One region of the Corynebacterium sp. NPDC060344 genome, then DNA from elsewhere that is predicted to be linked to it. Evidence: predicted binding sites of a transcription regulator. Region 1 holds the regulator's gene; the other holds the start of a gene.
The links. Region 1 encodes LexA, which represses DNA repair genes until DNA is damaged. Its sites were predicted from a motif close to CGAACANNTGTTCG; they were not measured.
Positions count from the first base shown of each region.

Region 2: the regulator LexA is predicted to act here: its motif matches at 1,319-1,332, upstream of ACFWGD_RS08220 (HNH endonuclease signature motif containing protein).

Region 1 covers NZ_JBHXCS010000001.1:157,015-160,422, reverse strand. Annotated here, with positions in the region: gene ACFWGD_RS00735 (phosphoenolpyruvate--protein phosphotransferase) at 1-1,176, shown strand, start outside; gene lexA (transcriptional repressor LexA) at 1,604-2,314, opposite strand; gene ACFWGD_RS00725 (hypothetical protein) at 3,037-3,180, shown strand; gene nrdR (transcriptional regulator NrdR) at 3,215-3,408, shown strand, end outside.
Region 2 covers NZ_JBHXCS010000005.1:193,262-196,669, reverse strand. Annotated here, with positions in the region: gene ACFWGD_RS08220 (HNH endonuclease signature motif containing protein) at 1-1,194, opposite strand, end outside; gene ACFWGD_RS08215 (ABC transporter ATP-binding protein) at 1,647-2,276, opposite strand; gene ACFWGD_RS08210 (ATP-binding cassette domain-containing protein) at 2,278-2,994, opposite strand; gene ACFWGD_RS08205 (ABC transporter permease) at 2,991-3,408, opposite strand, start outside.

The sequences.
Region 1 (3,408 bases):
TTGGACCCGGAGTTGTTCGTGGCGATGGTGACCACGCTGGGCGGGCCCACGTCGCACACGGCGATCATCGCCCGGCAGCTGGGCGTGCCGTGCGCGGTGGCGGCGGGCGCGGGCTTGCGCGTCATCGAGCAGGGGACCCTGACGCTGGTGGATGGCGCCAAGGGGGAGATCACCGCCGACCCCGACCCGGCGGTCGCGCAGGCGGCGGTGGACGAGGCCGCGCGGATGGCCGACAAGATCGCGGCGTGGTCGGGTCCGGGGCGCACCGCCGACGGGGAACACGTGCAGCTGCTGGCCAACGTCGGCGACGGCAATGCCGCGCGCATCGCCGCGGACGGCGCGGCCGAGGGCATCGGCCTGTTCCGCACCGAGCTCTGCTTCCTGTCGGCGGCCACGGAACCGACGGTGGAGAATCAGGCGGACATCTACGCCACGGTGCTCAAGGCGTTCCCGGAGTCGAAGATCGTCGTGCGCACGCTCGATGCGGGCTCCGACAAGCCGATCGCCTTCGCCAATCTCGGCGACGAGGACAATCCGGCGCTGGGCGTGCGCGGCCTGCGCATTTCGCGGTCGAACTCGGGGCTCATGGAACGCCAGCTCGACGCCATCGCACTGGCCGGCACGAAGGCGGGCCGCGGAGCGGAGGCCCCGACGTGGGTGATGGCGCCGATGGTGGCGACCCTGGAAGAGGCCGAGTGGTTCGCCGGGCTCTGCCGCGAACGCGGCCTGACGCCGGGTGCGATGATCGAGATTCCCGCCGCGGCCCTGATGAGCCACGATCTGATGAAGGTTCTCGACTTCGTCTCCATCGGCACCAACGACCTGACCCAGTACGCGATGGCCGCCGACCGCCTGTCGCCGCACCTGGCGTACCTCACGGATCCGTGGCAGCCGGCGGTGCTGCGGTTGATCGACATGACGTGCCGGTCCGGCAAGCTCACCGGCACCCCGGTCGGCGTGTGCGGCGAAGCCGCGGCCGATCCGCTGCTGGCCTGCGTGCTCGTGGGCCTCGGGGTGAACTCGCTGTCGGCGGCCGCGACGGCGCTGCCGGGCGTGGGGGCCCAGCTCGCCGAGGTCACCGCCGCCCAGTGTGCCGACGCCGCTCGTGCGGCGTTGGATGCGCCGAACGCCGATGCCGCTCGCGCCGCGGTGCGCTCCGTCTTCGGCCTGGAGTAGCCGCGCGCTCCGTTTTCGGCCTGGGGTAGCGGTCCACGTCGCGGCTCACCGTGGCCGTCGAGGCTCGTCACGGACGTCCCGCGCCGCCGCGTGGGGCCGTGAATGCATGGATGGTCGCTGAATTCAGTTGGAATCGACCCATCAATTCAATCTCAGGGTTTTCGCGCCCTTTCCGAGGGGCACGCGGACTCTGAGCTTGAAGAAATAGGGGGTCAAGAATTCAATCTCCTGCAGGTTGAGGCCGGATTCACGGCCGCGAAAACTCTGAGATTGAATGGGGGCTTCCCCGGCTTGCTCCCCGCCAACCTGTGCGCGCGGTGGAAGCGGGGCCTGAGGCCTGGCTCGCGCACCACATGCTGGCTGGCGCACCGAATGCATGAGAAGGGGCCCGAGCACATGGTGCTCGGGCCCCTTCTCGGGTGGTGGATCAGAGACGGCGCAGGACGCTGACGACGCGGCCGAGGATGGTCACCCCACCGTCGACCGGAATCGGCTCGAAGGCGTCGTTGTGGGGGAGCAGCCACTTGCCCGAACGATCCTCGTGCCACTCCTTGACCGTGGCCTCGCTGTCCGAGTCGCCGTCGATCATCGCCGCGACGAAATCGCCGTTGTTGGCCGTCTGCTGCGACTTCACCACGACCCAGTCACCGTCGAAGATGCCGGCATCGACCATCGACTCGCCGACGACGCGGAGCATGTACAGCTCGCCCGGACCGGTGAGCTCTGCGGGAACCGCCATGTGCTCGTCGATGCTCTGCTCTGCCAGGATCGGGTTGCCGGCGGCGATCTGGCCGACGATGGGCACATACGTCGGGGCGGTGGCGCCTTCCGGCACGACCGGGACCGACGCCGACTTCGGCTTGGGGCCCGGCTTGCCGGCGTGGTTGTCGAGCTTCTGCTTCAGATCGCGGACGTCGACCGCACGCGGCTTGTGGGGATCGCGGCGCAGCGCGCCCTTCTTCTCCAGCTCCTTGAGCTGGTAGGCCACCGACGACGTGGAGTTCAGCCCGACCGCGTCACCGATCTCCCGGATGCTCGGCGGGTAGCCCCGCAGGGACACCGCGTCCTGGATGACCTCCAGGATGCGCCTCTGTCGGTCCGTCAACGTGTTCTTGTGCGGCTGCTTCTTATCGGCCATGTTTCCACTCCCACCGGGTTCGGTCGTGCTCGGTTGCGTAGTGCTCGGGTGACTAATGCTCGGGTGCACGGGGCTCGGGTGCCCCGGTGCTCGATGTCGTCGTGCTCAGGTCGATCGGCCATGCGCGCGATCGGACCTGCCTCGCTCGTGCCTGCCGTTCGAACACGACCCTACACCAAATCGTGCGGGGGTGGCACAACTGTTCGAAGTTTTTGCCCCCATGTCTGGACGGGATCCGGGGGCGGTGATATAAATCGAACACAGCAACGCAGTCGAACATTCGTGCAGTGACCGCGACCGGGATTTTCGAAACCGTTTCGTATGATGCTCGCGAGTAACCGGATGGAAGGAACCAACCGATGACCGCTTTTATCGAAGACTACCGCACCGCCACCCTGAACTGGCATGACGTGGACTCCACGGAGTCCGGGGATCAGGTTCCCTCGTGGCTCGAGAACGATGCTGCTGCGGTTCGCCCGGCTGCCCGAACCGCCGTGCGGCGTCGTCGCGCCGCCGCCGATGTTCGAACGGGTGCCGCGACGGATCGAACGCGGGTCCGTACGACCCGTCGTCCGTCGAACGGTCGCCCCGGCGGTGTTTCGGGCGCGTCGCGCCGTCCGAACACACGACGAACGGCCCTCACTTCTGCGCCCACCCACGGGGTTTCGAACATCGGGCACGTCCGCGACGGTCGTTCGGCCGTCCGCGGCCCGGTGCAGGGGGTGCGCCGCACGCGCACCTCGATGGCCGTCGTCGCCGGCGTCGGCGCCGTGTTCGGCCTCATGCTGCACTTCTCCGGGATGGGCGCGCCCGCCCCGGAGACGGCACCGGCCCCGACCTACGTCGGCGCCGCTCACCAGCAGTAGGGGCGTGGGGCGCGGGCACCGTATGCTCGACGACGTGCATTGCCAGTTCTGCCACCACGACCAAACCAAGGTCATCGACTCCCGTCTCATCGACGATGGAATGACCATCCGCCGCCGGCGCGAGTGTCTGGCGTGCGGCAAACGATTCACCACGCTAGAGCGGTCGCAGCTGATCGTCGTCAAGCGCGACGGAGTCGTCGAAGATTTCAGCCGCGACAAAGTGATCCG
Region 2 (3,408 bases), on a different contig from region 1:
GTGGCGGCTCGTCTTGAGGTTGTGATGGTGCTGGCACAGGCACTGCAGATTCCACGTCGCCGTAACTCCGAGCAGGTTGGAGGCGTCGCCGGCGATGAATGCCGCACCACCTGCAGTGCCATCTGAGGTACCACCGTTGATCGTCATGCCCGGAGCACCCTTCATGGCGTCGGGGTCGTAATTGACGACGTGATCGATCTGGCACCTGTGCGCCGGCACATCACACCCCGGGAACCGGCACCCGCCATCGCGAGCACGCACACGTGCCTTCTGCGCATCCGAGGACACATACCCGTCGACCTGGGAATCGGCGGACAGTCGTACGTCGTCGCAGCGCTCGAGCCACTGCTTGGTCAGGCACTTCGGCAACCATCCGGCGCCGTCGAGCCACAATCGCAGCTCGCCATCATCGGCGCCTGCGTCGGCGTAGACGTTCATGGTCACCTTCGCACCGGCGAAATCACCACGCGACATGGCCATCAGGGCATCGGCGAGAGTGCAATCGACGCCAGCCTTGATCTTCGCATCACGGATGGCGCGCACGGTGGCCTCGAACTCGGCCATGCGGTCCTTGCGCAGACACACCTCCATCGCCCCGAAGTCGCACGGGTAGTCATTGACGATGGTCACCTTCTCCGACTCCAGCGCCTTCTTCTCCTCCTCGTCGGGAGGCGTGGAGATCGGCTCGATCAACTCGATGATGGCGCGCAGCTTGCGCATGAAGACCTTCTGCCCCGGCAATGCCTGAAACTCCTTGTTGGGGACCAGGTACGCCAGGATCTGTTCTTCAACGTCGGCGAGGTGGTCGTCGGACACGGCGATGGTGGCGTCGGCGATCTTCGCCAGGCGCTCGAGGGGAAGCGCCCCGGAGTAGGCGAAGTCGAGGATGCGGGGCATGCGGGAGAGCATGGTGCCGACGTCGCAGTAGATCTCCGCCCAATACGGTGTGACACCGAGGCGGGTGGCGATGGAGGCGATGTGGGAGTCGACGTCAGCACCGCCGTCGGGTGTGGAGGCGATGGCGGCGTCGATGTTGGCGATGTTGCGGGCCCTCCCCATGGCGGCGACGGGTTCATCGCGTTCGGTGACCCACCGCTTCCTGGGAGGAGGCGGCTCGGATGGTCGTTGTTCGTGTTCGTTGTGGTGGTGGTCCGGATCGTCGTGCTCATCGGCTGCGTCATGGTCGAAAGCCATGCGAATTCCCCCGGGAATGCGAGTACGGATCGAGAGTGGATCTACGCGTGATCGCTGGTGCTGATCTGCCCTGACGCGGAACCAAACCCCCGGCCCCGCGGTACTGCCTTGCTTCACCATTCATCATACACGCGTTCGAGAGTGAGAAGGTGAACGGAAGGTGACGGTTTGGCAACTTTTAGCAGCGTAAACGGCTAATTATCCCACCTGGTGCCGTACAATGTTCCACCCAGTGAGATCGAAAGAGTGAACGAACGTGGCACCCATTCACGTAGCCGACCGAGCGCTCACCCCGGCAACTGGTCCCGGCAACCAATTGCGCATCGGCCCGCGCGTGCTCACTGCCCGGGCGCTCACCCCGGCACCTGGCCCCGACACCCACGTGCACACCTGCCCGCGCGCGGTCACCGCGCTCCTCCCGCCCCCGACCCCAGCACCCGCCGCCCCCTCCCCTACCTCAGCCCGATGACCTCGTCGGCGACGGCGTCGAGAAGGCGGTGGTCGTGGGAGATGAACAGGACGCCGGCCCCGGCCGACGCGCGCTCGCGCAGCACGGCGACGACGCCGGCGGCGGTGATGGGGTCGAGCATGGAGGTCGGCTCGTCGCAGATGAGGAACTTCGCATCCTGCACCAGCGCGCGGGCGATGACGGCGCGCTGGAGCTGGCCGTCGGACACCTGCGCGGGGCGGCGGTCGAGCAGCTCGGCGTCGAGGAGCACGGACGCGGCGGCCGCATCGACGGCCTCGCGCTCCCCCTCCGCCTCCCGCCCGATGCGCCCGCCCGCGGCGATGCGCGCCGGTTCGCCGATGGTCCGCCGCAGCGTCCACCGCGGGTCGCAGGCGTCGCGCGGGGCCTGCCCGATCATGGCCACGCGCACGGGGCCGCCGCCGGTCACGGTCCCGGCATCCGGCTCGATGCGCCCCGACAACACCTTCGCCAGCGTCGATTTGCCCGCTCCGCTGGGGCCGGTGAGCCCGAGGATGCGGGCGGGAGGGATGTGGAGGGAGACGTCGTCAAGCACGGTCCGTCCCCGGAACGCGACGGTGATCCCGCGCGCGGAGAGCATCTGCGATTCGGCCATGTCAGCCCCTTTCGTACGGCGCGGTCAGGCGCATGCCGCCGGAGGGCAGCGCGGCGAGCAGGGCGCGGGTGTAGGCGTGGGCGGGCGAGCCGAAAACGCGGTCGGCGGGCCCGTTTTCGACGATTTCGCCGCGCCGCATGACGGTGATGTCGTCGCAAAGCTGGGCGACGCGGAGGTCCTCGATGTCGTGGCTGATCAGCAGGACCGCGAGGCCGTCGTCGGCGACCTCGCGAAGCAGCGCCAGGACGTCGGCGGTCAGGTCGGGGTCGAGCGCGCTGGTCGGCTCATCGGCGACGAGCACGGGCCGGCCGGTCGCCAGCGCCGCGGCGATCGCGGCACGCTGCGCCATCCCGCCGGACAGCTGGTGCGGGAACATGCGGGCGGTGCCGGGCGGCAGGTGGGCACGGTCGAGTTGCTTGACGACGCCACCCTCCCCGCAAATTTCCGCGATCTGCGGGCCGAGGCGGCGCACCGGCGTGAACGACGTCGCCGGGGACTGCGGGACCAGGCCGGCGGTGCCTTCGCCGATGATGCGGCCGGTGACGCGGCAGCCGCGGGGAGTCAGGCCGGCGATGGCGCGGCCGACGGTCGACTTGCCCGCGCCCGAGCCGCCGATGAGGCCGTGGACGCGGCCGGGCTCGAGGTGGACGGTCGCGTCTCGGACGATGTCGGTGGCGCCGGCGGTGATGGTGAGGTGTTCGACTCCTGCGATGGTCATGAGTTCCTCCCGACCAGGATCGTGCGGGGCACCAGGGCCAGCAGGGACAGGGACGCGGCGAGCAGGACCAGGCCGGGGACGGCCAGGGTCCACCAGGCGCCGGTCATGATGTCCGCGCGGGCCTGGTCGAGAAGCGTGCCCAGCGACGGCTGATCCGGCTGGAGACCCAGACCCAGGAAGGACAGGGCGGACTCGTGCCACACGGCGTGCGGGGTGAGCATGACGATCGCGATGACCGCCTGCCCCACCGCCACCGGCAGCAGATGGCCGAGCAGGACGCTCGAGCCGCGCGCGCCGGCGCCGCGGGCCGCGGCGACGAACTCGGACTCGCGCACCGCCAGCACCGTCGACCGGACGACGCGGGCGACCTGCGGCCAGTGCGTCAGTGCGATGGCCAGGACCAGCGCCGGGACG